DNA from 2 places in the Lactobacillus acidophilus genome. Region 2 is predicted to be linked to the other one. Evidence: riboswitches for the same ligand, from Rfam matches in the RefSeq annotation. Region 2 holds a riboswitch; the other holds the start of a gene.
The links. Region 2 has a riboswitch for lysine ahead of lysA (diaminopimelate decarboxylase). Riboswitches for the same ligand answer to the same signal wherever they lie in the genome.
Positions count from the first base shown of each region.

Region 1: it holds a riboswitch for lysine, as region 2 does, so the genes downstream of both, SO785_RS08160 (ABC transporter substrate-binding protein/permease) here and lysA (diaminopimelate decarboxylase) in region 2, are expected to answer to the same signal.

Region 1 is NZ_CP139575.1:1,692,354-1,708,352, reverse strand. Features, by position in the region: gene htpX (zinc metalloprotease HtpX) at 1-411, opposite strand, end outside; gene SO785_RS08230 (LemA family protein) at 428-988, opposite strand; gene SO785_RS08225 (SLC13 family permease) at 1,087-2,193, opposite strand; gene SO785_RS08220 (iron-sulfur cluster biosynthesis family protein) at 2,383-2,784, shown strand; gene SO785_RS08215 (glycerophosphoryl diester phosphodiesterase membrane domain-containing protein) at 2,794-4,551, shown strand; gene SO785_RS08210 (hypothetical protein) at 4,612-4,752, shown strand; gene SO785_RS08205 (hypothetical protein) at 4,854-5,447, shown strand; gene SO785_RS08200 (hypothetical protein) at 5,473-5,715, shown strand; gene SO785_RS08195 (hypothetical protein) at 5,708-5,857, shown strand; gene SO785_RS08190 (glycosyltransferase family 2 protein) at 5,854-7,161, shown strand; gene SO785_RS08185 (glycosyl hydrolase family 8) at 7,176-8,300, shown strand; gene SO785_RS08180 (YfbR-like 5'-deoxynucleotidase) at 8,368-9,015, shown strand; gene SO785_RS08175 (HNH endonuclease signature motif containing protein) at 9,016-9,933, shown strand; gene SO785_RS08170 (DUF805 domain-containing protein) at 10,027-10,956, opposite strand; gene SO785_RS08165 (amino acid ABC transporter ATP-binding protein) at 11,033-11,788, opposite strand; gene SO785_RS08160 (ABC transporter substrate-binding protein/permease) at 11,788-13,401, opposite strand; lysine riboswitch at 13,512-13,685, opposite strand; gene SO785_RS08155 (DNA-3-methyladenine glycosylase) at 13,733-14,365, opposite strand; gene SO785_RS08150 (DUF488 domain-containing protein) at 14,433-14,792, shown strand; gene SO785_RS08145 (TerC family protein) at 14,839-15,627, opposite strand; gene SO785_RS08140 (methylated-DNA--[protein]-cysteine S-methyltransferase) at 15,614-15,999, opposite strand, start outside.
Region 2 is NZ_CP139575.1:969,646-985,644, forward strand. Features, by position in the region: gene SO785_RS04360 (SA1002 family membrane protein) at 1-500, opposite strand, end outside; gene SO785_RS04365 (FMN-binding protein) at 514-783, opposite strand; gene SO785_RS04370 (Mbeg1-like protein) at 1,125-2,738, shown strand; gene SO785_RS04375 (serine hydrolase domain-containing protein) at 2,775-3,827, opposite strand; partial or broken gene SO785_RS04380 (aspartate-semialdehyde dehydrogenase) at 3,975-5,032, opposite strand; gene SO785_RS04385 (aminotransferase class I/II-fold pyridoxal phosphate-dependent enzyme) at 5,032-6,207, opposite strand; gene dapB (4-hydroxy-tetrahydrodipicolinate reductase) at 6,223-7,002, opposite strand; gene dapA (4-hydroxy-tetrahydrodipicolinate synthase) at 6,995-7,930, opposite strand; gene SO785_RS04400 (N-acetyldiaminopimelate deacetylase) at 7,936-9,087, opposite strand; gene dapD (2,3,4,5-tetrahydropyridine-2,6-dicarboxylate N-acetyltransferase) at 9,090-9,800, opposite strand; gene lysA (diaminopimelate decarboxylase) at 9,821-11,128, opposite strand; lysine riboswitch at 11,219-11,389, opposite strand; gene SO785_RS04415 (aspartate kinase) at 11,607-12,962, shown strand; gene dapF (diaminopimelate epimerase) at 12,974-13,978, shown strand; gene yihA (ribosome biogenesis GTP-binding protein YihA/YsxC) at 14,010-14,600, opposite strand; gene clpX (ATP-dependent Clp protease ATP-binding subunit ClpX) at 14,590-15,852, opposite strand; gene tig (trigger factor) at 15,979-15,999, opposite strand, start outside.

The DNA of each region.
Region 1 (15,999 bases), 720 kb from region 2:
AAGCTCTTCTCGATTCATTAATTCAAGAATTCCTTGCGTTACGGCAACAGCGCTGTGTTCAGGATCACGCCCCGTTGCAAAAGCATTCGGGCTAGGATCAGGAATAATAAAAACGCGTGGCATTGGTACACGAGCTACCATTGCCATATCTTCTACAATATGCCACAACTCAGGGTTATCAGCTTCTTGAATTTCCTGAGCATGATTGAGACTCATAATCATGTTAGCTGGGTTTTGCCACATAATTAATAGATAGATTAAGCTACCAGCTAATGCAATGATTATTCCCGTCCATGGACTATTGCTAAAAAGATAGCCCAGTCCAGCACCAACTAAGGTCAAGATTACCACAAAAAGAACCATAATTAGCGCAGTTTTACGCTTGTTACGGGCAATTTGTTGGTACAACATATCTAGCCCCTCCTAATTAAAATTTAACTTTAGGTACATTCTTTTCTTCTGCAGGAGTTTCCAAGTAGTTAACCTTAGTAAAGCCGTGAATTTTAGCAATTAAGTTTGAGGGGAAAGTTAATAATTTTTGATCGTATGTAGCAACTGATGAGTTATAAAGCTGACGAGAATAAGCAATTTTATTTTCAGTATTAGTCAATTCCTCTTGAAGTTTTAAGAAGTTTTGATTTGCTTTAAGGTCAGGGTATGCCTCTGCTAAAGCAAAGATGGACTTCAAGGAATCGGTAAGCTGATTAGATAGCTTCATTGCTTCTTCATGGTTACCTTGTGGAACTTGAGTTAATTCATCTCTAAGTTTAACTATACTCTCAAAAGTAGATTTTTCGTGTTGTGCATAACCTTTGGTAGTTTCAACTAAGTTAGGAATTAAGTCATTACGTCGTTTTAATTGAACGTCAATTTGGCTCCATGCTTCGTCTACATATACACGAGATCTTTGTAAACCGTTATAAGTAGTGATATAGATAGCTACTATTAAAACAATGATAATTAAAATTATCCAAAGTAATGGTGACATGATAGAATCCTCCATAAAAAGTATTTATATAATTTTATAATTTTTATAGGCTTTAGAGCAATAAAAAAGAATGCTATAAAAGCATTCTTGAACAAAATTTAAAGTCTAAACATTAGTAGTCCTAAACCAACTAAGGTCAAAATGATTAACCCAGCGAATTGCATGATAGTCCATTGAATAAAGAACTTTTTGCGACTTACGCTACCATGTTGATTAAATGTTTTAAGCACTAACATGTTGGCCATTGAACCAATGGCAGAACCAAATCCACCAATATTTGAACCCAAAAACAACGCTTGAGCATAATTAGTAAACTTACCAACCAAAATAGTTGATGGCACGTTGCTCATTACCTGACTTGAGATAATTGAAGCAAAGTAAGTTGATATTTCTGAGTGTACAGTCATATGAATTAAGTTGACTATGGCAGGAATTTGTTGGATATCACTGATAAAAATGAAGAATCCAGTGAAAGTTAATAAAAGTGCGTAGTCAATTTTAAGCATAATTCGTGGATTAATTGCAAGAGCTAATACAACAGATGCAAGCATTGGCCAGATAATATCAATCGCTCTGAAAACACCAAAGAAGAAGAAAACAAATACTGCAGTTGTAATAATAGTTGGACGCCAGCTGATTCTAATTGGTTCAGTTTTTTGAGTAGGAATTTCCTTTTTAGGAATAAGTAGGAAAACCATCCCCATAATAATTAATGATGTTACCAAGTAAGGTACAGACCAACGGAAAAAGACCAGTGGACTAACATCAAAACGGCTAACTAAGAAAATATTGTGCGGATTTCCCCATGGTGTAAATGCGGCACCAATATTTGCTCCCATACCAATCAACGTGACTGGTAATATTTGTGGTAACTTATAACGTTTAGCAATATTTAAATAAAGTGGAATTAAAGTTAATACAGTAATGTCATTACCCAAGAACATTCCGGCAATAACTGCAAGAAGCGAGAATAGCATATTCAGCTTACGAGTATTATCTGCAATACTTGTAAGTTTGTACGCTAAAACATCCAGAACGTGCAAATAAGCATAAATCTGGATAAGTGTTAGCATCGCAGCAACAGACCATAATGTATGAAAGTTAATGTCCGCTAACCGCGGTCTAGCAAAAAAAAGACTAACTACTGTAATTAAAACTGTAATCTGTAAAATTCTATCTTTAGCAATATTCTTTAAGACGGTCATAAAAGGTCCCCCTTACGTATTACAATCGCCTAAAAACCCTATGTACCATTTTGAGCCTTTTTAATGTTGCTTGCAATGATTAATTTTAAAAAATTAAAGATAGACAATGTTTTTGAGCATATTTTTAGTGAAAAGCAGGTTATGATGCTATATTAAAGTAAATGTATAGATCGAAATGAGGGATTGAATATGACAGAAAAAACAATTTCAATCAATATTAAACCAGACGCAAAAGAAGTTATTGAAAAAAATAATCCGGATAATAAAATTTTATTGCTTGCCTTGAATGATGGATCAAATAAGTATTCAAAGCTAGGCGGAACATGTACAATTGGTGCGAATTTTCAATTTGTCGTTCTTGATGAAAAAGATCCAAAATATGATATTAAAGTAGATAATAATGTTGGTTTTGACTTATGGACATCATCTGATGAATTAAGCTTTTTTGAAGATGGATTAGTAGTTAATGCTAGAAATTCCACATTGAGTTTATCTGACAATAGTGGCACCCTTGATGGTGCGGTATCGGTTGAACAGTATGTACCGCAAAAATTGACCAAAAAGGAAATGCAAGAAGGCAAGACTTGCTAATCGGTATTAATGAACATATTTAAAAAAATAAAAAATCTTTCAGCGGAATTTAAACAAAATTGGTTTCAATATTTAATCTTGTTTACGAGTATTAGTATTTTAAACCAATTTGTCTTTATTCCGCTGTTTCGCTATATTACTACGTTTGTATTGCAAGCAGGTGCGATTCCATTTATATCGTATTCTAATTTAGTGATTATATTGTCTGAGCATCCATTTGTAGTTTTCTTTTTACTAATAGAATTGGCGTTGCTTTTATTCGTTATTTATAGTCAATTTGCTTTAATTATTTTATTTATAAAAAATAATTTTGCGTTGAAAGCTAGTATTAGTGAGTTTGGGCAATGTTTACGACATTTTAGACTAGGATCACTACTGCTGCTGGCAATATATTTCTTATTGGTGATTCCTTTTGCTAATGTTGTTTTTAGAACGCCACTTTTAGCTAAAATAAAAATTCCCCAATTTATTATTGACTACATGACTAGGAGTGGGATTTTATTAGCTATCTTAATTATTTTTTATCTTGTAATTTTTGTGCTTGCATTTCGCTTTTTATTGACTTTACCGATTATGGTGATTTATAAAACTACAACTAGAGAAGCGATGAAGAAAAGTGCTTTTTTGATGAAAAAGAATTGGCGTAAAGTAATAGGATTTTTTGTTCCTTTAGGCATACTGGCAATAGTTATTATGGCAATTAATGTTGGTGGAGCGTACCTATTGCAACTAATTTGGGATACATTCCCTGGGAAATTTGCCTTAATAATGGCTACTATTAATCTGACACTTTTTCAGATAATTAGTGAGGTTTTCTTAATTTGGGTTAGTGCAGTTTCTTTATACTTTTTGGTTAAGTTAGTGACTAAAAATAATAATGAAATAAAAGAGAAAGTCACGAATAATAAAATAATCTTGATTACAATTATTTCTATATGGAGTTTGGCAATAACTGGAAATATTATTGAGAATGTCTTTTATTTAGCTGGCTTGGATGATCATGTGCCTGTCACTATTTCTCATAGAGGTGTAAATGATAAAAATGGTGTACAAAATACGATAGAATCATTGAAAAAAACTGCCAAATTAAAACCGGATTATGTAGAAATTGATGTTCATGAAACTAAAGATAATCAGTTTGTAATCATGCATGATGAGAATTTAAAAAAATTAACTGGGAAGGATAAAAGACCTAAAGAATTAACTTTGAACCAGTTAACTAAATTAATTGCAAAAGAAGATGGGTACAAAGGAAAAGTAGTAAGTCTAGATCAATACATGCAAGCTGCACAAAAACTAAAGCAAAAATTGTTAATTGAAATAAAGACCACACCCAATGATTCGAATGAATTTTTGGTAAAGTTTAATAAAAAATATGGTCATGAAATTTTGAAAAATCATTATCAATTACAGTCGCTTGATTATCGAGTAGTTACTAAAATGCAGCAACTTAATCCTAAAATTGAGACTTTGTATATCCAACCATATAATTTGATTTATCCGCAGAGTGTGGCTGATGGTTATTCAATGGAGTATTCAACTTTAAGTTCTGATTTTATTTGGCAAGCGCATCTGCAAAACCATGTTGTTTATGCATGGACCGTCAACAATAAATCAGAAATGAAAAAGATGATGTATGAACACGTTGATGGGATTATTACGGATAATATTTCTATGCTTAATACGGCAATTAAGGAGTTTCAGTCTCGTCAAAGTTATGCTAATCGTATCTTAAATTATATGATGGCTTTTCCTATACTTGATTAAAAAAATTGATCATGGTAAACTATACTAGATTTTCGAAAATCTGAAAGGAAGTATAGTACTATGCGTAAAGGTGAAAATTACAACACTGGTTGTGAACCAAACCAAAGACCTAAAAACAAGAGAAATGCTAAGAAGCGTGTTGCTCACGTAGCAGCAGTTGTTGCATTTCTTAACAAGGCCGCAAAAGACGAAAACAAGTAAAATTGTTTTTCAAAAATAGAAACAGAGAGACTACTAAGAGATCAGTAAAGTTTTCTTAGTAGTCTTTTTTCATGCATAGGGATTTGAGAGGACTGAAAACAATGACTAAAAAATATATTCGACTAGTATATTTTGCATTACTATTGGCATTGATTTTTCCAGTAATTGTATTGGGGATAGCAGATGATTTTTCATCCAATGTAGTTAATGGCATATCTATGATTTTCATACTGGCAATAGTTGTAGGATTATTTTCAGCTAGATATACAGTTAGCTGGTTAATAATTATTCTTACTACAATTGCTATTGGATTTCTTTTATTAGGATATGTAGTAATGCCTATAGATGAAAAAATATTACTGATAATAATTTTTCCAATTGAAGCTAGTTTATTAGGAATAGTAAGGCATCATATTCTGCATTGGAGTATCGCTAAAAAACGAGAAAATGATATTCAAAGATATATATCGCACTACAATCTAAATGTAAAATTACAGACCTACTATAATGCTAATAAGTTTTATAAACGCGAATTGCATCAAATTGAAGCATATACAGATCTAGATTTGTGGACTAATGTTGAATTAATTAGTTGGGATAGACATCAACAGATTGAAGAATATCATCCAGAATATCATGCTGAAGTTTTACGAAGTATTTCTATGATTTTGAAAAAAAACACGTTTAAAGAGTGAATTTATTTATTATGTAGGCGATGGTATGTTTATGATTATTTCCCCACAAATAAGTTTACAAACATATAAAGAAATAAATAAAAAAACAAAGGAAAACTTGCGGCGTATGGATATAGATATACCATTAGAACTTAAGATGGCATCTGAAAAAATCGATATAAATAATTGTAAAAAGTTTTCTGATCTGAACAAAATAAAAAAATATCTCCAACGAGGGTTAGAAACGGATATTATCGTTGAATATTTAAAGGATGATCAAAATGATTAATTGGTTTTATTCATTAGCAATTATTATTACCGCCATTTTTTTAATTAGTTTTGTAATTATTTTCTTCTGTGCATTAAAAATTTACGGCAATGTTGAAGAAGCACTAATTAAAGCAAAAAGGAAAAAGGAAAAAGAAAAATGAATGATGTAATGCAAATAATCACTCTTATTTCAATTTGGCTGTCGTTACTGATGTCTATTATTACTTTAAGTGGAGCAATTGCATTTTGGCTTAAACATAGTAAGGTTTTGGTTAAAATAGTGCCACTAAAGCGGTATCCCAAAGTAACGATTGTTGTTCCAGCTCATAATGAAGAATTGGTAATTGAGAAAACAGCTACAGCGATTTTAAATTTAAATTATCCTAAGGATAAATTGGAAGTATTATTTTATGCTGATAATTGTGAAGATAAAACAGCTGATGTTTTAGATGAAGTTTTAAAAAATAAGCAGTATTACAAATGTAACGCACGAGTTATTAGACGAACTGGTTCTGGTGGTAAAGCTGGTGTGTTGAATGATGCTTTGAAGATTGCTCATGGTGAATATTTAGGTGTTTATGATGCAGATGCGATGCCAGAAGAGAATGCATTATACTTTCTAGTTAAAAAAGTACAAGAAAATCCGCAACGTTATATGGCAGCCTTTGGACGTAATAAAACGCGTAATGCTAAACAGAATTTTTTAACTAGATGTATTAACCAAGAAATCGTTGTAACACAGAGAATTCAACATTGTGGCATTTGGCAATTATTTAAAATAGGTCGTATTCCAGGAACAAATTTTATTATTAATAAAAAATACGTTGAATCAATTGGTGGTTGGCGTAACGGCGCTTTAACAGAAGATACTGATATCTCTTTTAAAATTATGGGATCTGGCAAATTGATTGCTTTAGCTTATAATTCTGAAGCTTTTCAGCAGGAACCAGAGCGTTTAAAAGATTATTACTTCCAACGATTACGCTGGGCTAAAGGAAATTATGAAGTAGTTATTAATAATTTTAAGCATATCTTTGATAAGAGTAACTGGCGTGTGAAGCTCGAAACTTTTTATTATTCTTGTACTTTCTTTTGGTTCAATGCGGCGATCGTTTTATCCGATTTCATTTTTTTAGCGAATTTATTTACAATGATTGCACATGTTTGGAATCCAAATATTCAACTGCCATTTACGATTACTTCTAATAATATATTGTTAGCTCAAATTCTTTTGTTAAATTGGTTATTAATGATTTTATTATATGTTTTGCAAATCAATGTTGCTATGTGTACACAATATGGCCAAGCAACTACCGAACAAATTTGGCTTGCTATAGCATCATATTTTACTTATTCTCAGTTATTCATTATTGTTTCAATTCATGCCGTATGTTCAGTATTTTGTGACAGAATTTTTCATCGTGATGGTACTAAGTGGGTTAAAACTAAGAGATTTGCTGATTAATTTAGGAAGAGAAAATGAAGAGACTAAAATTAGTGCCCCTAACATTTATATTGATAATTGTAATTTTTACAGCGATTATGGCTTATGTACGACTGGATAATAGTCATCAATTAAAACAGGATTTTTATAGACAATGGCAAAAATATTACGTTGTTAAAATTAATGAAAAAGAAAGTTATATTAATACTACGCCTAATTCAAATAAGTATACTGCTTTGTCTGAAGGGCAAGGATATGGGATGTATATTTCTGCTTTAGCAGCTCAGAATGGTTTTGGTGATAAAGCCACGTTTGAACGTCTAAATAATTTTTATTTAAAACACCGTGAAACAATTAATAAAAGAAAAACTGCTTTAATGTCTTGGCGTGAAGTTGAAGAAAATGGTAAGTGGCAGGTAGATAAAAATAGTGCAACTGACGGTGATTTATTTATTGCCGAGGCGTTGTTGCTAGCAAGTAAGGTATATAAAGATATTTATTATCAAGATGAAGCTGTTAAGATATTGCAAGACATTTTACGTTATGAATATAATGCTAAAACTAGAACGCTAACGGTAGGAAATTGGGCTAATAAGAATTCTAAATATTATGATTTAATGCGTACATCAGATGTAATGCCGGAATTCTTTGATAGTTTTTATAAAGCTACGGGTGATGATCGCTGGTTGACGATAAAACGAACTATGCTTGAGCGTCTTTATCAGCTTAGTCGCCAGCATAAAACAGGCTTAGTACCAGATTTTGCGTGGGTTAGTGCAACAAATGCTCAGCCAGTCAAAGCTAATACAGTTGCTACCAAAGATGATGGTAATTTTTCCGCAAATGCTTGTCGTGTTCCAATGATGTTAGCTAATAGTAATAATAAAGTGGCTAAAAAAATTGAAAATCGAATGCTTAAATTCTTCAGTAAGCAGAATGTAGTAACAGCTGGCTATACTTTAAGTGGCAAAGCAATTAATAATTATGTGTCTGCAAGCTTTAGTGCACCGATTTTTTGTGCTGTGAGTTTTAATAGAAAAGAAGGCTATGATAATTTATTTATGTCACAGCAATATATTTTTGCTAAACGTTTACCACAAAATAATTATTATGATGCAGCTCTAACTACTATTGCAGCTTTAGATGCTGCTAAAATGTAGTTGAAGTATTATTTATTTTTTGGTAACATAGTAAAAATTTTTAACTTATTTATTGAGGAGGATAAAAATGGGATTAAATGCATACATTCAAGGTTTTAACAGTTTAGAGTCGATTGATCGTGCACCAGGATATTTTAAGTATCATCATCATTCAGTTGCTGATCACTGCTTTAGAACAGCAGAACTTGCACAAATGATGGGTGATATTGAAGAAGTGCATGGTAATAAAAAAATTAATTGGAAGGCTCTTTATGAAAAGAGTTTAAATCATGATTATACTGAACGATTTATCGGTGACATTAAAACACCAGTTAAATATGCTACTCCTCAACTTAGAAAGATGATTGGTGATGTTGAAGAGACAATGACTACCAAATTCATCAAAGAAGAGATACCAAAAGAATTTCAAGAAATTTATACTAGACGTCTTTCAGAAGGAAAAGATGACACCTTAGAAGGAAAGATTTTGTCAGTTTGTGACAAGTTAGATCTGTTGTATGAAGCTTATGGGGAAATTGAATTAGGTAATCCTAATCCAGTTTATATGCAAATGTTTAAAGAAAGTCTTGAAACAATCAAGAAGTTTGATGATTTAGTTTGTGTACAATATTTTATTAAGAAGATTTTGCCAGATCTTTTTAAAGGTGATTTTGCAGGAAAAGATAAGATGCAACGGATAGCTTTTAGCATTTTATTGTTAGGGGATGATGAATAGGTGAAATTTCAATGTAGTTCATGCGGGCTCCGCATGGACTCCTTGCATTTTAAGCAAGAAGGATTAATGAATCCTAAATTAACCAGTATTTGTGATATTTGCAGAACGCGTAATTTAAATCCAGAAGAGTATTCCAATAATGCAGTATCTACATTTGCTCAAAGTTTGCTATATACATTTGTTGGTGCAGATAAAAAGCAAGATCAATTAAATTTTATTGTAAAAAATAAAAAAGCTCGTAAAAAATACGAAGCTTTTTTGCAAGATTATGATGGTAATGAAATTGCACGCCAACAGATTAAACGGTCTGATTTTAATCTAGCGGTAATCAAAAGTGAAGATGGACAAAATGATTATGTACCTAACCAAGATATAACCTTTGAGCAGAATCTGAAAAAAATGGGTTTGGAAATCAATTTTCAATTAAATGAAGTGGATTTTATTGACCGTGAACGCATTAGAGCTAAATATAAGTATCGCTGCCAGTATTGTGGTAGACGCGGTCATAGTGTAGATCATAAAGACCCCGTTTCATTAAGTCATAATAATAGTTTGGATAATTTGACTTTAGCTTGTGCAGAATGTAATCGAATTAAGTCGGATATGCCATATAAGCTATTTATTCAACTAAATGATCAAATTTCTGATATTAATAAAAAACTTGTTAAGTATGAAAATGCATTAGGCACTTTAAGAGAAGAATTTGAGCATCGTCGTCGTTATTTAGCTGCGCAAGTGCATCTTAAGGGTATAATTAATGATCCTGAGTTGAATGAAATCAGAAAGCAAAATAAAAGTTTACAGGATGCAATTGATAGTTTGCAGAGTGATTATGACGATTTACGTCAAATTCGTAAGACATACTTTGATACAGGTTGGAAACTAGCACGAATTAAAGAAAATAATGATATTATTTAAGCCGCTGGATAGCTATTTTAGAATTAATTCTAAAATAGTTGAACGAAAATAATAAAAAGATCATTCCCAATAATTGAGAATGATCTTTTTTGCTTATCTAATTCGATCTTCAGGATCAAATAAATATTTGTTCCACTTAACTTCATTTTTAACGGTAGGGTGGAATAGCAAGAATGCTAAAAGTAATTGTCCAACGTAAGGAATTACGCTTAACCACCACCAGCCACCATTAAAACCAGCATCGTGCAAACGACGAACAGTGTGACCTAATTGTGCTAAGAATGCCCAAATGGTTACAGCAGCGAAGAAAATAAGGAAAATGATGAAGAATACAGCAATGACTTTTGAATCGTCAGAGTTTAAGCCAGTGACCCTGAATGGAAGAAAAAGCAAGAAAGCAATCAAGTAGCATGCAAGCACACCGATTACCATAACCACTTGATTAATAGCAGTACCTACCCAAAATGATGTTCTAGTAGATCTGGCATCCCAATTAAAGCAGTCAAAGAAATGTTCCTTCAAAATTTGTCCGATTGTTGGCACGGGAACTTTTTCTTTTTTTCCTTCGGGATAATCTTGATCGCTAAATAAGTATTTACCCCACTTTACTTTGCGCTGAGCTGAAGGCTGCAGTGCTAAATAAAATAGAAACATTGTGCCGTAGCCAGTAAATGTAGACCAATACCAGTAGCCGCTATAGCCAACATCGTGCAAACGACGGACCATTTGACCAAGACCTGCTAGAAATACCCAGAGATAGACTACAATGGCGACAACGGCATCAATTACTCTAATACCGGGATTGATGTTTTTATTAAAAGCATAGAAACCAAGCACAATACATAAAATGGAAAGAATGAAGTTGATTAAAACACTCCACCAGTAGGATTTACGTGTTGTTCTAGCACTCCAATCAAAGGGATGTAAGTAAGTTTCATTTAGAATTTGACCAAAACTTTCTGCGGGTGGCATGGGTAAACTATCATCATAAGACTTGATGAAGTAATATACTTTTTCATTCATATTTTTCCTCCAAATAATTTTTCTTAATTATAAACTAAACAAACGAGAAGTTTGCTTACTTCTCGTTTGTTAATATCTAAAAATCCATTTTTCTAAAGTTACTTAAGAACTTTTGAGTCTTTTCATTTTGCGGATTATCAAAGATTTGAGCGGGTGAACCTTGTTCAGTAATTACACCGTCACTAATAAATAATACACGGTCTGAGATACTCTTAGCAAAGCCCATTTCGTGAGTAACGATTGCCATTGTTAAACCGGTTGTAGCTAGTTTTTGCATAACATCTAGCACTTCACCAACCATTTCAGGGTCAAGGGCACTAGTTGGTTCATCAAAGAGTAAAACTTCTGGATTCATTGAAATCGCACGAGCAATAGCTACACGTTGCTGTTGTCCACCTGATAATTGTTGTGGCTTGGCCTTGATAAATGGCCCCATACCAACTTTTTCTAAGTTTTCCATAGCAATCTTACGTGCCTCGTCTTTGGAACGCTTAAGAACTAATTCTTGACCGATCATGCAGTTTTCTAACACATTCTTATTTTCAAATAAATCGAATTGTTGGAAAACCATACCCACCTTTGATCTGAAAGCATTGCGATTATAACCAGGTTTTAAAATATTTTCGCCGTGGAAATCAATTTCTCCGCCGGTAGGTTCTTCAAGTAAGTTGATGCAACGAAGAGTAGTTGACTTACCACCACCGGAAGGACCAATAATAGTTACAATCTCGCCTTTTTTGATATCAACAGAGATATCTTTTAAGACTTGGTGACTGCCATAGGCCTTTTGCATATGTTTTAAAGAAATAATTGTTTCGTTTGATTCAGTCATTAGTTATTTGCCTCCGCATCTTTTGGAGTACCAACTTGAACTTGGTTGGCCATCAAGTTGTAATTCTTATTACCTTCAAGTCGCTTTTCAATAAAGTTAAAGATTCTAGTAATAGTAAATGTCAAAATTAAGTAGATTGCTGAAATCATCAAATAAGTTGGGAAGAACTTGAATGATTGACTGGCAATTGTTGTACCAACGAAGAATAATTCTGAAACTGAGATAATACTCAATACTGAAGTATCCTTAATATTAACGATAAATTCGTTAGTAATTGAAGGTAAACAATTCTTAATAGCTTGAGGTAAGATAATATGCCACATTCTTTGGTTGTGAGTCATACCGAGAGCACTAGCTGCTTCGAATTGTCCTTCTGGAGTTGAAATAATACCACCACGAATAACTTCGGCAAGGTAAGCACCAGTGTTAATAGAAACGATAATTAAAGCGGCAACAGTTCTGTTCAAGTTTAAGTGCCAGAATTGAGCAATACCATAATAAATTACTGCAGCTTGAACCATCATTGGAGTACCACGGAAGATTTCAACATAAACTGACAATAACCATTTAACAAAGTTTAAAGCCCAGCGCTTACCACGAGTAGTTGGAGTAGGGATAGTACGAACAATACCTACAAGTAAGCCGATGAAGAAACCGACGATGGTACCAACTAGAGCCAAAAGTAATGTCATGCCAATACCTGACATAATCATGCCACCGTATTGCTTCCAAGTAGTAACAAGCCAATTTTCATTCTTGGTTTCGTTACCAGCCTTAGGTTGTTCTCTAATAGCTTGTGACATCAATTGATCACGCTTTTTGTTAGAAATGGTTCTTAAAGTGGCGTTAACTTCGTTTAAAAGTTTAGTGTTGCCTTTCTTTACACCAATACTTGTAACAGAGTCATCATGATCAACCTTAAAACCAGCCATCTTATTTAAGTTAATGGCAATAATATTAGGGTTAACATTGTGGTAACTTTCAAATTCAATATCTTCAGCAACGTAGCCATCAATTGTACCTGATGAAAGACTTTGACGCATGGCTGAAAAATCACGCATAGCTGGTTCTCTCTTAGAACCCTTTAACTGCTTGATCAAGTCGTAGTGCAAAGTACCTTGTTGTGCAGTTAATTTAGCACCTTTGAAGTCAGATAGCTTCTTGGCGTTTGAATATTTACTTGCCTTGTTAGTAATTACAACAAATGTGCTCTTACGGTAAGGTTCTGAGAAGTTAATTGCTTTACGTCTTTCAGCAGTAGGTGACATACCGGCAATGATCAAATCGATCTTACCTGAAGTTAAAGCAGGAAGAAGACCATCCCATTGAGTCTTTTCAACTACAACTTTTTTATGAAGTCTTTTACCAATAATTTTGGCAATTTGAACATCATAACCATTTGCATATGAATTAGAGCCATCAATTGGAACTGCACCATTTGTTTTAGTTGGTTGAGTCCAGTTGTAAGGTGGGTAATTGGCTTCCATACCAATCTTTAATGTACCAGAATCTTTTTTAGCAGCTTGAGTTGAATGGCTGTTAAAGTTGAATCCGATAAAAATACTAAGGAGTACTGTCATTAATGCAGCAATCCATCTAAATCTTGACTTCAATTGTAAAAACCTCCAAAAATAGTTTTTAATCCAAAGCCAATACAATAAAGCGTAAATAAAAACCTCGCTTGCCAAAACAAACGAGGATAATAATCATTAGTGTTCAAACCAAATCTTATAGCGCTCCTCGGGGACTAACCGAGACAGTCTGCAGGATATGCTCCTGTAGCCCAACAGATTAATACGCGAATATTGAATCCATTTCGGCGGCAACCCTGAGATATTCTTCTTCATCTTCGCGGACTCCAAAATACCTTGTGATTGTCGCAACCTCTATTGCATTGGAAAATTATTTAACTGACAAACAGATTAAAGGAAAAATATATATTTGTCAAGTCCAACCATTATTGGAAGCGTAATCTCTTTTCTTCATATCTGAAACGTAAGGATTTCCAGCAACATAATAACGCAGTTTTTTGTTTGCCCAAATAGGATCAGATTGGTTGATACCGACGCGTTTATCTGCAATTATTTCCTGGGCAATGCGCTTATGATTGTCGGCTAAATCAATGGTAAACGGAGAATCAGAAAGAAAATGTAGATTCCAATTTTTATCATGAATCCCAAAAGCCTGCATCATTTTAGCAGGACCATTAGTAATAAGTACACCGCTTTTTCCATTTCTATTTTTGATCATAGAATCAATACCCCAAGCAGGATCGATGGCACGAACCAACACACCTTGTGGTTCATTTTCTTCTTGGCAAGCAACATCGAAGAAAAAATACTGGCGTTGGGCATAAATATAAATAGTACCACCGGTGCGGTAAAGACCTTCATTGGCCGGGCTGCGATGGCCGCCATATGAATGAGCAGCACGATCAAGTTTGCCCATGTAAGCTTCTGCTTCTACGATATAGCCGCCGAGTTTTTCTTGTCCATCATTAAAAGTAAGTGGCCGTCCGATTAAGTCACGAGTAATTTCATCGGTAGATCGATTAGTAAAATATTCTGCGTAATTCATAAAGTGCCTCGTTGTTTCTAAATTCATCTTTTAGTAATACACTAAAAGAAGAAACGAGGAATTTCAAATGACGGAAATTAAATTAGTACGAATTTATGATCATGAACAACCAGGAGGCTACCGAATTTTGGTTGATCGGATGTGGCCACGTGGAATAAGTAAAGTCAAAGCAAACTTGGATGAATGGGCTAAGCAAATTGGTCCAACAAATGAATTAAGAAAATGGTTTAATCATGAAGACGAAAAATTCCCTGAGTTCAAAGCAAAATATATTAATGAACTAGATGATAATAATTTCACAACTGAATTTATTAAAATAGTGCGGAATAAGTTGAAATCTGACGATGTGTTGTTTCTCTACGGTGCGAAAAATAGAGAACATAATCAAGCTGTGGTGCTGAAAAAATATGTAGAAAATCACCTATAAGCAAATAAGCAAAAACCTAATCTCATTATCAAGATTAGGTTTTTGCTTATAAATGTTTATGTCCATGTTTTTTAACACGCCAGAAGTGGAAAATAATAGTTAAACCCAATATTGCAAATACGATAATTGCAAATGCCGTATTTGGCATTTCCCATTTAAGTGGTGGCAGAGCTAATAATAATTTTAATGCAATAATTCCAATTAAAACGTAAGCCATAGGTTCTAATTCTGGAATTATATCCATTAATTTAATTATAATTTCGGCTACACCTCTCATGCAGAGGATACCGATCATTCCACCAATCAAAACAACTACGGGATTATCCGAAATAGCTAATGCTGCAAGAACAGAGTCAATTGAGAAAACAATATCCATTGATTCAATCGAAATAACCGTTCGCCAAAAAAGTGAAAGAACGTGTTTTTTCTTCTTTTTATTTTTATAGTGTGCTTTTTCACGGGCTTCTTTTTCTTTTTCGTGTTCAACAACTTCTTTAGGGTGGCGTTGATCATAGAAGAATTTAATTGATAAATAGAATAGATATATACTACCGGCTAATTTGATTTCCCAGAAGTTAATTAAATAAGTACCTATTCCAATTACAATGAATCTAAAAAGATATGCTCCCCAAAGTCCGTATAATAAGGATTTTTCTTTCTCACTTTTTGTGGGTAGTACCTGTGTTTGAGCTGCTAAAACTACAGCATTATCAACTGAAAGAAGACATTCCATAATAATTAAAGTCAGAATGATCATCCAGTCCTTGCCGCTTGTTAAAACATGCAACCAATTGTTACCATCAAAAAATGGAGCATACATTTTAAGAATTGCCATGTAAATGACTCTTTTCTAATTCTATTAACTTAAGTTTTTCTTTTTGACCTAGACGGTATGTTCCTACCTTGTTATTAGATAAAATAACTCGATGGTCTGGAATAAAAATTAATACAGGATTTAGAGCTACTGCATGGGCTACCGATCGTGAAGAAGTAGCATCTGGTAATCCAGCTGCTACTGTGCCGTAACTTACAGTAAGACCATAAGGAATTTTTTTGACAACTTCTAGTACTTTTCTTTGAAATTCGGTTCCGAATTTAGAAATATCGATTGGAACATCAAATTCTTTTCTAGTGCCTGCGAAGTATTCCTTTAATTGTGTAGTATAAGGTTCTAATCGCTTAGGATCGTGAATTAGCATTCTATGAG
Region 2 (15,999 bases):
TGTTTTTTGTATAAAATCACAGCAATCCATGCAGAAATAAATGAAGGTAATATAAGGACTATTGCTAAATTAGGATCTAAAAAATTTCCTACTCTAATAAAATGAGCAATTGAACTAATTTTTTTAACGTTACTAAAAATTGCTTGATAAACAGTAACATAGATTAAACTCCACTGAATATAATATTCAATCAATGTAAGTGTGGTAGTTGAAAATTTAAATACATGTGCTGCCAATCTCATTCCCCAATAAACAAAAATACCTGAGAAGACAACAAACATAGCTAAAAGTAAAAACAAGTTTCCTAAACTAACTGAATCTCTATCATGCATCAAAAGAAAAGCAATTACAAAAAATATTAAAAAATTAATCGTACTAAAAAATACTTGAATTATAAATAAAATTGCAGCTTTTAAAAATTCAAATTTTCGTTCAGAACGAAAAATAATTATAATTGCTAAAATAACAGCGGCAATAACAAAATATGTAGTGACTTGCAAAAAAATCCTCTTTCTATTTTTCTGCTTGTTTTAATGTCTGTTGTACTGCTTCTTTAACTCCATTAGAAGTAAATGTAGCACCACTCACTGCATCAATATCAGCAGATTGTCTAGTTAAAATTTCCTTTTTTAGTTGTTGCTCAACTTTTGGCTTATTTTCAGGAGTTTCTGTTGTTAAATCTAGATCTACACCCACAATTTTATTATCTTTAACAGTTAACTTTGCATGAACAAAACCAGCCATACCTCTAGCTTGTGCCAAATAAACGCCATCATTTAACATTACACAATTCCTCCGTTTCCAAAAAAATATGCATTTGCTATATTATAATAAATGCATATTTTTCTACGAAGATATTGTCATTTGGTATACCATTATTTTTAAAATACTGATATACTAGCTATGGGTCTTTAAAGTTTCTATAAGTCCTAATTATGACCCGCAACAGGTAGTAGAATCCCCTTCTACCTGTTTAATTATAGCATATAAATAACGATTGTTATTGCAAAATGTTAAAGTTCTTTTGAAATTTTATTCAAAAGGACTTTTTTGTTACGCTATCTATAATTAGTTAAGTTAAAATTGAACAGGGAATTAAAAGTTTTCAATGAAGAAGGTAAAACATGTATCCAGACAATAATATTCTTACATATATTAAATGGCGTGGCGATATTGATTTTAGCACGTCTCCTTTTAACGATATCGATGCACTTGTTTTATCTATTTTTTCCTATTTAGAGTTAACCGATATTGTTAATAGTGACGGAACAACAATTACTTTAGACGCAGCTGCTAAAAAATATTTTGCAGATAATTATCCTCGTCAGGATAGTATGCAATATCAACAACTTTTTAAGTTGATGGCTGAAGCTAATCGATTTAAAAAAGCTCAGCTATCATATTTTGTTAGTACTTTGACCGAACATACACAATTTAGTGCAATTAAAATTGAATTAACTGATGGAACAAATTTCATCGCTTTTCGAGGTACAGATGATTCACTTATCGGGTGGAAAGAAGACTTCGAAATCAGTTTTAAAGTAACCGGTGCACAAAAACAAGCTGTAAAACTACTTGAAAGAATTTTAAAAGCTGACAATAATGATTACTACTTAGGTGGACACTCTAAAGGTGGAAACCTAGCTGAATATGCAGCAATTAATATTGAGCCCAAATTACGTAAAAGAATTAAACGGATTTATACATTTGATTCGCCAGGACTGGCAGAAGAAGTCGGAGCACAGCTTCCTTTAAAGTTTCTTCAAAATACTTTAAGGCGTTTTGTACCTGACTTTAGTGTTATTGGACGTTTGTTTGAACCGGCAGGTATTTCTCCTACAATTGTTACCAGTACTAGAAAAAATTTAAGCCAGCATGATGCTTTCAGTTGGCAAATTAATGGTTCAAAATTTGAAACTAAACGTCATCGTAATCCGCAATCTAAAGTATATAACCAATTAATCAATCAATGGATTGGTAATGCCACATTAGACGAACGTGAATCACTGACTAATGATTTATTCTCATCATTAGGTGCAGGAGGTGCAACTAAGATTAATGAGTTAGATAATAACGGTTTCGGTGGTTTTGGTGCTATTTTGTTATCATTAACTACTTCATCACGTAGAACTCGTTTTGTTTTCGGCTCATTATTTTCATCAATCTGGCAGATGATCAAAAGTCGACACTTAACACAAATATTATTTTCGACTGATACAATTGTCGGCTGGATTATGGTTATACTCGGAATTATTAGTTTAACCCTACCACAGTACGCATTAAGAGCTTTTGGCGCATTAGTAGCTTTCACTGGTATTGGCTTTAGTGTTCATCAAATATTGGATACTGCTAAGACAATTTTAAAAGACAAACAGAAAAATTTCTTTATTATTTCTTATTTAATTGTTTTTGCTCTTTCTGTAGCCTTAATCTCTAATAATCGTTTATTAATCTTTCTTGCTCATTATTTTTTAGGAATATTTTTAATTATTTATTCCTATGTACGGCTAAGACGATTAATTTTGCATAGAGTACCTGGACTACTTAGAATTATTATTGTGGCAATTGAAGCAATACTTGCCTTTGCACTTGGCATTATTATTATTGTTAATCCTAGAGCCTTTAATAGGCAATCAATTATTATTATTGGTGTCTTGTTAATTATCTATGGTTTCTTTAAAGTAATCGGTGAACTTTTTGCTCAGCGTAAAACGGCAATGCCTAAAAGCCATCGATAAAAAAATCACTTATCAAAATTGGTAAGTGATTTTTATTTATCCTTTTATAAAGGTGTTAGATTTAATATGTTTCAAAATATTATAACCAACACTCTTAATTTGATTCTTAGTACCATAAGTTTGGTTAAGAAACATCACAATTCCATTTTTATTATTTTTAGTCAATTGCATCCAATTAACAAAATGGGTATCTCCAAAATTACCATATGCCAATTTCAAAGTACCACTTTTTTTCAAGTAAAAACCACCTGAATAAGTATTAACCTTTGATTTTAAATGAGCTAAATACGAGAATTGCTTAGCAGTTAAAATTTTCCCATTATATAAACTGCGTTGAATTTTTAAATAATCAGCTGGTGTAGAAAACAGATTCCCTGCACCAGGCAATTGAGAAACTACATTTTTATTTGCATATGCAGCTGCTTCATAATTTTTGCCATAACGGTAAAGATATGAAATAGCATCCGTTTGAGAACGAGGAATATTGTTATAAATATAAGTATGTTTCAAATGTAATGGCTTAATTATGCGTTCTTTTACATTAGTAGCATATGATTTACCAGTAGATTTGCGGATAATCCCAGCTAATAAAATGTAATTGGCATTATTATAGTTAAAACTATTGATACCGGTATTTTCTTGTGCATTTACTCTTGCTACTGCCCAATTAACTGCGCCATTTTCAGAAAAATTAACGCCATTATTAGATTCAGTCCCACTGAAACCAATCCCTGAAGTATGCGTCATTAATTGCCCTACGCTAATTTTAGAAGCATTTCTTAAATTGGCATACCATTTTGAAATTTTAGTATTTTGTGAAAATTTATTTTGATAGATTAATTGAGCAATAATGGCAGCAGTTATCGATTTTTGCAAAGAACCGGTTGGATATACTAACTTTTTACTCCCATTTTTGATTCTACGTCTATAATAGCCATAACCCTCACTTATTTGTTGACTATGTCCATTTTTGACTACTACCACGCTTCCACGCAAATGATGCTTTCTTAGGGTTTTTCTTACATATTTACGTAATTGACTATTAGAATAGACCTTAGCATTTACTGTTTGCGTTTGTTCTAATGCCATCCCCAATGTAGACACTAACAAAATTAATAATAACCAGAATTTTTTAGTTTGTTTCAATATAAAGCCTTCTCTACAAAATTATTCTGGAATATTTTACCACAACAAAAAAGTACAGACTTGCTTTTTTAGAGCATCTGTACTTTTTTGTTAAATTAAATTCATTTTTACTAAATATTCAGCATTTTCAACTGTGTTCCAAGCTGCACCTTTTAAAAGATTATCAGCTACGATCCACATATTAAATGCACCTTTATTTTCATAGTCTGGACGAATTCTACCCACGAAGGTTTCTCTCTTGCCCGCAGCATTAATAGGCTGAGGATAAATTTGATTCTTAATATCATCTTCAAGTACAACACCAGGAAAATCAGCAACTGCATCCATAATATCTTGCGCTGTAACACTTTCATCTTCAACAGTAAAATAAACACTTTCGCCATGAGCAATTGGCACAGGAACTCTTACACAAGTTGCAGTCACCTTGATATCCTTAGCATTCATATCGCCTAACATAATCTTTTTAGTTTCATGGATCATTTTCCATTCTTCATGTGAATAACCACTATCTTCTAAGACATCGATTTGGGGTAACAGGTTAAATGCCAATGGATAATGCTTTTTATCCCCCTTAGTCGGTAAAATCTTAGCATCTTCTTGCATATCTTTACCTTCTAAATAATCTTGAGATTCTTTTTTAACTCATCAATCGCCGCTTGACCTGCACCAGATGCCGCTTGATAAGTCGAAACAATGATTTGTTTTAAGCCAAATTTTCTTCTAATTGGTTCCAGAGCCATGACCATTTGAATAGTTGAACAATTAGGATTAGCAATAATGCCATTATGTTCCTTCAATGCATCCGGATTAACTTCTGGGACTACTAATGGAACATCTGGCTCCATCCTAAATGCACTGGTATTATCAACACAAACTGCTCCTCTTTTGACAGCTTCTGGTAAAAATTTCTTTGAAACTGAACCACCGGCTGATGATAAAACTAAATCAATTCCATCAAATGATTCAGGCGTTGTTTCTTCAACAGTTAATTCTTGATCCTTAAATTTTAGAATAGTACCAGCAGTTCTAGAAGAAGCAAGTAGCTTTACACTTTTTACCGGAATCGTTGATTTAGCTAATTGATCAATCATTCTTCTACCAACAGCACCAGTAGCACCTAATATTGCAACATTATATTCTTTAGTCATTATTTATCCTCTTGTAAAAATTGCTTTATTCGCTTCATTGCTTCATGCAAATTTTCATCACTTGAAGCATATGATAACCTGACATACCCTTCACCACCAGGACCAAATGCACTACCTGGGGTGATACCTACTTTTTCCTTAAAAGCTAAGTCTAAAGCAAACTGCATATCATCCTTACCATATTTAGCTGGAATTTTAGCAAAAATGTAGAACGCTCCATCTGGCTTTACCGCATGCATCCCCATCTCTTCTAATGCTTTAAGTACGAAATCACGTCTTTTTTGATAAACTCTACGATATTCGTCAGGATCATCTAATCCATTTTCTAATGCTTCGATCGCTGCAGCTTGAGAAGAATCGGTAGTCGTTGTAACCATTAACCCATGAACCTTACCAATTTGTTCCATAATCTTTGCAGGACCAGCTACATAGCCCAATCGATATCCTGTCATAGCATGCGATTTTGATAAACCTGAAATATAAATTGCCCTTTCAGGAATTAAACTTGCGATTGAAAAATGCTTCACACCATATGTTAAACTACTATAAATTTCATCCGTAATTACATATAAATGTTTTTCTTCAATTACTTTAGCTAAAGCTCTAATTTCATCTTCTGTATACTCAACACCAGTTGGGTTTGTTGGATAATTTAAAATGACAGTTTTAATTGCTGGATTTTCTTCAACAGCTTTTTCCAACTTTTGTGGTGTTAATTTAAAATCATCTTCTGCAGTATTTATTAAGACATAGTCCGCATCTGCTAATGTAGCAACTGGCCAATATAATGAAAATACTGGGGTTGGAATGGCTACCTTATCACCAGGATTAGTAAGGGCGAAAAGCGTTGCATTAATAGCTTCAGTTGCACCTACAGTCACTATAATTTCAGTTTCTGGATTATAGTCAATCCCGGTTACCTTATTCAAGTAATTACTAATTGCTTTTCTTAATTCTAACTTTCCTTTTTGTGGTGCATAATGTGAATCATTTTCTTCAATACTCTTGATTGCAGCTTTTTTCACATGTTCAGGAGTATTCATATCTGGTTCACCCAGTGTCAATTTAATAATTCCGGGAATAGTTGATACTTTATTATCAAAAATTCTAATTCCTGAAGCTCTTACATCTTGAATTTTTTTGCTTAATCCTAAATCGCTAGCTAATTCTGGCATAACATTGCCTCCCTTTTATAAAATATTTTCTAAACCAACAACCAATTCATTTAATTGATCTACTTTTTCTAAAGCAACCTTAACCCCACTCATAAAACTTTGACGATCAAATGAATCTTGTCTAATAGTTAAAGCTTCTCCTGTTCCACCAAATAAAACTTGCTCATGTGCTACATAACCTGGTAGACGAACAGAATGGATTTTTATCCCTTCATAATCTCCTCCACGCACATTTTCTAAAGTTTCAACTTCATCTGGAGCAGTCTGATGAGCAGGTCTATTTTCTGCAATCATTTTAGCAGTTGCTAAAGCAGTACCAGACGGCGCATCCTTCTTATCTGCATGATGCATTTCAATAATCTCTACATCTGGGAAATATTTAGCTGCTTCTTTAGCAAACTTCATCAATAATACTGCGGAAATCCCGAAGTTAGGGGCAATTATCCCACCAACCTTTTCTTCCTTAGAAATTTCAATTAATTCTGCTTCTTGCCCATCACTTAAACCAGTAGTTCCTACAATTGGTGAAATATGATGGGTTAAAGCAAATTTTACATTATTATATACCGCTTTGGGAAGCGTAAAATCAATCCAAATATCTGTCAAATTATCAGGTATTTCATCTAAACTATTAAAAATTTGAGCATCCTCTGGCAAATTATATTTTTGAGGGTCATTTTCTGCCGATGGTGATAGCCCTGCTACTATTTTAAAATCTGACAAGCTATTAACTAAATTAACAGCTTTTTGTCCCATTGCGCCAGTAAAACCAGCTATCAATACCCTTTTAGTCATCCTCAAGTTCCTTTCCTAAATCAAGTGGTAACTTTTGCATTAGTGCATTATCATCCAAACCTAAGCGTTGTGCTAAAGTTATTTTTTCTTCATCATTTAATTCAACTAATGGTAAACGACAACCACCTACATTAAGTCCTTGAGCATTTAAGACTGCTTTCACTGGGGCTGGAGAAGGATACATAAATAATGCTTGCATCCTTGGTGTAAGCCAGCGCTGTATCTTGGCGGCTAATGGATAATTACCTTCATAAAGAGAATCATACATTCTACGCATTTGATTTGCATATATATGACTGGCTACTGAAATCACTCCATTAGCTCCTAATAAACGTGCAGTAAGTGCTTGTGTATCTTCACCAGTAAACACTTGGAAATCTGGGTCTTTATTTTCAATAATATATTCCATTTCTTCAAGCGATGCACATTGCTTAATCCCTTTAATGTTATCCAAACGCGATAATTGGACGATTGTTTCTTTTTCCATCTTTACACCAGTTCTACCGGGAATGTTATAAATTAAAAATGGAATTTTAGTAGCGTCATTTATTGCACTGAAGTGCGCTACCATACTACGTTGATTTGGTTTGTTATATGGTGGTACAACTATTAATGCATAATCAATACCTTCAATTTGTGCTACTTCATTAGTAAAGGCAATAGTTTCAGCAGTATTGTTACTTCCAGTTCCTGCAATTATTGGCACACGCTTATTAACAAACTGACTAAAATGTTTATATAGATCTATTTTTTCATCATGGGTCAAGGTTGGTGTTTCACCTGTTGTTCCGCCCACTACAAAGCCATTGCATCCCTGACCAATCAAATAATTAACTAATTTCTCCAAGCTAGAAAAATCTATTTTATTATTTTCATCAAATGGTGTTACAATCGCTGTTAACAAATCCGCATCAATTAGTGTAGCCATATTATTTACCCCATTCTATCAATTAAAAATCCTTTAATTGCATCAATTCCACTTTGAATACTTTTTTCATCCGGATTAAGTGTAGATGAATGTAATTGTGAACTTGGATCACCAACTCCTAACCAAAACATTGTTCCTGGGAACTTCGCTAGCAAAAAGCCAAAATCTTCTCCTGTCATTTTAGGCTCTGTTTCTATAAAGTTAACCTTAGGATTTTTCTTCATATAAGAAATGAAATTTTTAGTTATCTTAGGATCATTTTCTACTGGCCAATAGCCACCTTGATTTAATTCCAAATTTACTTCTACATTATAGCTATGTGCAATTCCATCACATACATCTTGCAAACGTCTATCTATTTGTAGAATCATTTTTTGAGTTAACCCACGAATAGTTCCCTCAATTCTAGTATGACCTGCAATTACATTTCTAATAACTCCTGCATTAACCTTACCCAAAGTAATGACACCACTTTGAATTGGATCAATACTTCGTGAAATGATAGTTTGAATTTGCATAATTAAATTTGCGGCCGCTACAACTGTATCATTAGCATTTTGCGGAAAAGCAGCATGGCCGCTTTTACCAATTACATCAATATTTATTTCAGTTGTTCCAGCAAATAAGGTTCCCATTCTACAGCCAATACTACCAGCAGGTAGTTCTGGATTATCATGCAACCCATAAAATTCATCTGGTTTAAATTTTCCCTGAAATAAGCCTTTTTCGTATGCCTGTTTTCCTCCACTCTCACTTTCTTCAGCTGGTTGAAAGAAAAATAGCAAATTATCTTTAGGTTGATTTTCACTAAAATAGCTTAATAAGCCTAAAGCTACGGTCATATGAATATCATGTCCGCAGGCATGCATTATTCCAGAATGTTTTGAAGTAAAAGGTAAGCCAGTCTTTTCTTGTACAGGTAATGCATCAATATCAGTTCTATAGCCGATTGTTTTTTTAGGATTAATTCCTTTAACTAAACCTAATATTGCAGTTGGTAATGTCTTAGGCACTACAATAGTTAAATGATCTTGTTTTAAATTTTTAATTACCTTTAGTAAATAATCATGCGTTTCTTTTTCTTGGAGAGCTAATTCAGGAATTTCATGTAAATGCCGCCGAATTTGAATTAATTCTTTTTCACTTAAAACTGTCATAACTAAATCTTTCTTAAGTCATCTTCTAATCCAGTCTTATCTAAAGTTTTATTATCAACTTTTTTAATTACTTTTGCTGGAACACCTGCAACCATTGTATATGGTTCTACATCCTTGGTAACTATGGCGCCGGCTGCAATAACCGCACCTTTACCTACATGTATACCCTCAATTACTACTGCATTAGCACCGATAACAACGTCATCATCAATTTGAACAGGTTTAGCCGAAGCTGGTTCAATTACACCCGCTAAAACACTTCCTGCACCGATATGACAATGTTTACCAACGATCGCACGTCCACCTAAAACAACACCCATGTCGATCATCGTATCATCACCAATTTCAGCACCAATATTAATAATCGCACCCATCATGATTACTGCATTTTTACCAATAGCCACTTGGTCACGAATAATTGCACCTGGTTCAATACGTGCATTAAATTTCTTCAAATCAATTAAAGGTACAGCAGAATTTCTAACATCATTTTCAATTCGATATTGGACAATCTTTTCCTTATTATCATTTAAAAATGGTTCTACATCTTTCCAATCACCAAAAATTATACCTGAATGTTGTTCAGTAAAGTTTTCAATTGTATTTGGAAAATTAAGTTGATCCAAATTACCTTTAATAAAAACCTTTACCGGTGTTTTCTTAGGAGCATTTCCAATATATTCAATAATGCTTTTTGCATCTAAATTTGTCATAATTTTTCCCTTACAAATAACTATTCCTTACAAAACCTGTCTAAATGAACTAGATCTTCTAAACTTTCTCTTTTGACGACTAAGTGCGCTTTTCTGTTTTCTGCAAAAACTACAGCTGGTCGAGGATTTCGATTATAATTCGACGCCATTGAATATCCGTATGCTCCTGTATCCAGCATTGCTAGTACGTCACCAGATTTAACTTCTGGTAATGATTCGGTAGCTAAAATATCGCCACTCTCACAATATTTACCTGCGATCCTCACGCGATTAACGACTGGCGCCTTAGGATTATTTGCTAAAACCACATCATATTTTGCTTGATATAACGCAGGACGAATATTGTCACCCATACCACCATCTACGGCAACATATGGACTATAACTTGGAATAGTTTTACAACTTCCCACAGTATATAAGTTATATCCAGCAGGACCTACAATTGAACGACCAGGTTCAATATCAATTTCTGGAGTTGGAAAAGCAGCATCAGCTGATCCTTTTTTTATTGTTTCAATAATTGTTCTTACGAATTCTTCAGGTTTTAACGGATTATCATCAGCAGTATATTTGATGCCAAAACCGCCACCTACATTAATTATTTTTGCTGTATATCCATATTGGCTACGCCAATTTTCTGCTACTTCCATTAACTTTTTAGCAGCTAATTCAAAACCATTTAATTCAAAAATTTGTGATCCTATATGAGCATGAATACCTAACATATTCATTCTCGAATTAGCTAAAACTCGCTCTAATGCTAAATCTGCCTGTCCTGATTCTAGATCAAAGCCAAATTTACTATCAATTTGACCGGTTTGATCATATTCATGAGTATGTGCCGAAATTCCTGGAGTGATTCGCAACATAACATTTATTTGGGTATCATATTGGTGCAATACCTGATCTAGCAGTTCAATCTCATGAAAATTATCAATAATAATCTTTCCTACATGATTTTTAACTGCCATTTCAATTTCAGCTAAAGATTTATTATTACCATGAAAACTAATTTTTTCTGCTGGAAAGCCGGCTTTCAATGCAGTATACAATTCTCCAGCCGAAACAACATCAGTATATGCACCTTCTTCATTGGCTACTTGATACATAGCAATACAGGCAAATGCTTTGCTAGCATAACTCACAGCATAACTAACGCCTTCTTCTTCAAATACTTTTTTAAAAGCCCTAATTTGATTACGGATTCGATTTACATCATATACAACTAACGGCGTACCATATTTCTTCGCAAGTTCAAGAGTATCAACACCGCCAATTGTTAAATGCCCTTTTTCATTAACTTGTTTTTCCATAATTTGTGGATTCATGCTTTTCTCTCCCGTTCGTGCAGGCGAAACGCTAATAAAAAATCCACTGCCTGCGCCAAGCAAACAATGGATTAGTTTTCACTCAATCTTATATTCGATAGCGCTCCGCGAAATTTTCGCGACAGTTCGCAATTTATTCAACTGCGACCCAGCCTATACCTTTGGCGTGGTTAAGCTTCGGCAACCTCCCCTTTCACAATTAATCATCGTTTTGCCTAACTTATAATTGTTACTCTTGTCAGTTGCGCCTCTATGATTTACATGTAGTCTACATTTTTATGAAAAGATAGTCAATATTTTTATTATAAAAATTTAATTTTATTATTTTTTAGGTAGCTATAATTATTGCTATTATCATTTTTTAGTTGCATGATTAAAAAATAATGTTAAAATGGCAACTAAATTTAGTTTGCTTCTCTTGCTATAAATTAACAATTTATGAAAGCAGTTTATCAAACAATAATCATGAGGTGTTAGTATGAAAGTAGTTAAGTTCGGTGGTAGCTCATTAGCTAGTGGACAAAGCGTTGAGCAAGCTTTAAATATAATTTTAAATGATCCAGAAAGACAAGTTATTGTCGTTTCTGCTCCAGGTAAAAGAAATAATGCCGATACTAAAGTTACGGATCTCTTAATTAAATATGCTGAACAAGTTTTAAAACATGAAGAAACAGATGCAATTGTTAAACAGATTTTTGCTAGATACCAAGAAATTGGATATTTTTTTGGTTTAAACGATGAAAAATTACAAATTATTCAGAATATTTTATTAGCCTTACCAAATCAAAATTATCCTGATAATAATTACTTGATGGCAGCATTTAAGGCACATGGCGAACGATTAAATGCTCGCTTGATAGCGTTAATCTTACAACATGAGAATATTAAAAGCCGCTTTCTTGATCCAGTCGATGCTGGATTAATCGTAACAGGTGAACCTAATGATGCTTTAGTTAATCCAGAAAGTTATTTAAATTTAGATCAAATAAAAATTGATCCCAATGAAAAAATCATTTTTCCAGGTTTTTTTGGAATTACTCCTTCAGGAAATATTGCTACATTTTCTCGGGGCGGTTCTGATATTACAGGAGCTATTTTAGCCCGTGGATTCCATGCAAACATCTATGAAAACTTTACTGATGTAAACGGAATATTCGCAGCTAATCCTAATATTGTTATGCATCCCATTTCAATTAAAAAAATGACTTATCGAGAGATGCGTGAACTATCTTATGCAGGCTTTTCTGTTTTCCATGACGAAGCTTTAATTCCGGCTATTCAGGGACAAATACCAATCAATGTTAAAAATACTCAAGAACCAGATAATCCGGGAACAATGATTGTGCCAGAAAAGAATTTTTCACCAGATAACACCATAACGGGAGTAACTAGTCAAAAACATTTTTCTGCTCTGTATCTCCACAAATATCTTTTAAACAAAGAAGCTGGTTTTACTCTTCGTATCCTGCAAATTTTATATAAACATAATATTCCTTACGAACATATGCCTTCAGGTATTGATGATATTACTATTATTTTTAATAACGATTTTTTAAATGATCAACTAATTGATCAAATCTGTAATGAAATTCAAGCTACTATCAATCCTGATCAACTTGAATGGATTGATGACTATGCCATTATTATGGTTGTTGGTGAAGGGATGAAGAAGACTCCTGGCGTTAGTCGACAAATTCTAGATTCTTTAGCTAGCCAAGGAATTACGCCTAGAATGATTAATCAAGGTGCATCCCAGATCTCAATAATGATTGGTACTAAGAAAGAAAAAGCAGATAAAGCAGTAAAAATTATTTATCAAGATTTTTTTAATTAGAAAGGTACAGTATGGTTAATTTATTAAAGGTACATGGCTCACAAAATCATTTTTTTATTTTAGATCAGACTGAATTAGACAATTCTCTTACAGATAAAGAATTAAGAGCTTTTACTAAAAAAATTACTAATCCTAAAACCGGAATTTTGAATGGAGCAGATGGTGTTTTAGTAATTAACAAGTCCGTTCGAAAGAATTCTTTAGCCCAAATGCGCGTAATCAATGAAGATGGCAGTGAAGCTTCAATGTGCGGTAATGGTCTTAGAACCGTTGCTCGCTATTTAAGTGAAAAATATCAAAAAGATCATTTTTTAATTGATACAATGAATGCAAGTCTACGCGTTCATAAAGAAGAAAATTTTGCTAAAGGTGTGCCAGCTTATTCAGTTGAAATTTCACCGGTTAGATTTAATAAAGAGGCATTGCCTTTTACTAATTTAGGTCATAACCGTTTAATTGATACATTTGTACCGGAAATTTATCCTGGTCTGCGTTTCACCTCTATCGCCGTACCCAATCCTCATTTAATTAATTTTGTTAACCAAGAACAGATCGCCGGTCCAATTTTAGGAAACATAGGTAAAAGACTAAATGACAATAACCCTTACTTCACTGATGGCGTCAACGTTAACTTTGCTCAAATTTTAGATAAGAATAAACTATTTGTTCGTACATATGAGCGTGGAGTAGGCTTTACTAATGCATGCGGTACCGGTATGTCAGCTACCTCATTAGCTCTTTTACTAACTCATCCTGACATGGTGGATATTAATTCAAAAATTGACGTTTTTAATCCCGGTGGTATGGTTCAAACAAAAGTTCATTATGATGATAGTACATATTGGATTGAATTGACCGGTAATGCCACAATTACTCATCACATCATTATTTCTAAAAGTGACCTACGGAATAATAATTTTGCAAATGTACAAATTTCTGAAACTAAAGAACAACAAGCATATGAACAATTCATAGATAACTTACCTAAATTTAACAGCATAACTACTTTAGCATAGAAAAAAGCGTTGCCCTTAAAGAGCAACGCTTTTATTGACTAATCTTATCTTCAATCCAATTTCCTAATTCAGTTACATGAAATTTAGTAACTGAGCTAAAAGTCAAAACCGTCACGTGATCATAATTAAGATCTAATTTTTTTCTTAATCCTGTCATAACTTTATTGGTTTGGTTTTTTTTGATTTTATCCATTTTTGTACAGACAACTAAGATGGGAATATTTAAATATTGTGCATATTCATACATGGAAATATCATCTTTAGTCGGTTCATGACGACTATCAATAAGAATAATTAATCCTTTTAAATTAGGTCTAGTTTCTAAATAGTCCTGAATCATTTCACCAAATTCTTGACGTCTTTTTTGAGAAACTTTTGCATATCCATAACCTGGTACATCAACTAAATAAAAATCATCATTAACCAAATAGAAGTTTAAAGTTTGTGTTTTACCAGGCTGTGATGACGTTCTAGCTAAATTTTTACGCTTAAGCAGGGTATTAATCAAACTAGATTTTCCCACGTTTGAGCGGCCTGCTAGAGCTATTTCAGGCAAATTATCCTTCGGATACTGTTCCTCTTTCACAGCACTAACAGCATATTCACTACTTTTAATTATCATTTGCTTTTACCTGAACTTCTTCAGCATTTTTACGAGTAATGCGAGGCTGTGCGTGACGGGTTATTACGTCTTTAGTCACTTCTACTGATTCAATATCTTCTTCACTTGGGGTTTCATACATAATATCCATAATTGAATTTTCAATGATTGTTCTTAAACCACGAGCTCCCATATTTCTTTGGATAGCTAAATCAGCAATTGCTTTTAATGCACCATCAGTAAACTTCAATTCTACACCATCTAATGATAGAAGTTTCTTATATTGCTTAACAAGAGCATTCTTTGGCTCAGTTAATACGCGAACTAAATCTTTATTATCAAGTTTATCAAGCGTGGTAATAATTGGAATTCTACCAATGAATTCTGGAATCATACCGAATTTAACTAAATCAGCAGTAGTTAAATGACGAGTCCAATCATCAGCATCTACCTTGTTAACTTCGTTTTCAGCACCAAAACCAATAGTTTTCTTACCTAAACGGCTTTTAACAATCTGTTCAATTCCATCAAATGCTCCACCTACAATAAAGAGAATATTAGTAGTATCCATCTTTATCATTTCTTGTTGCGGATGCTTTCGTCCACCTTGAGGAGGCACAGAAGCAATAGTACCTTCCAAAATCTTCAAAAGCGATTGTTGCACACCTTCACCTGAAACATCACGTGTAATTGATACGTTTTCAGATTTTTTAGAAATCTTATCAATTTCATCAATATAAATAATTCCACGTTGTGCTCGTTCAAGATCGTAATCAGCATTTTGTAATAATTTAAGCAAAATGTTTTCTACATCTTCACCAACATATCCAGCTTCAGTTAACGTGGTTGCATCAGCAATTGCAAATGGAACGTTTAAAATACGTGCAAGTGTTTGAGCTAAATAAGTCTTACCTGATCCAGTAGGACCAATCATTGCAATATTAGACTTTTGTAATTCTGTTGATGAATCTACATCCATTTGGCTGATTCTCTTGTAGTGATTATAAACAGCAACTGATAGTACTTTTTTAGCACGATCTTGACCAATTACATATTGATCAAGTTGTTTTTTAATTTCAACTGGTTTAGGCAGTTCACTTGCAGTTTTTAGTGAATCTGCACGTAATTCATCGTCAATAATTTTTTTAGCCAAGTCAACACATTCATTACAAATATATACACCGTTTCCGGCAATCATTTTTTTAACTTGGTCTTGAGTTTTACCACAAAAAGCACATTTAATCTCTTCTTGATCTGTAAACTGATTTGCCATTAACTTTTCCTCCTATATCTACCAAAATTAGATTATCATAAATTAACTAATATTAGTAAATATTAAGCTTGAACATTAAAAAAAGCGGCCTAAAGCCGCTCCTTTTAAGAAATAAGTAAATTAGTCTTACTTGCTTTCTTTATCGTC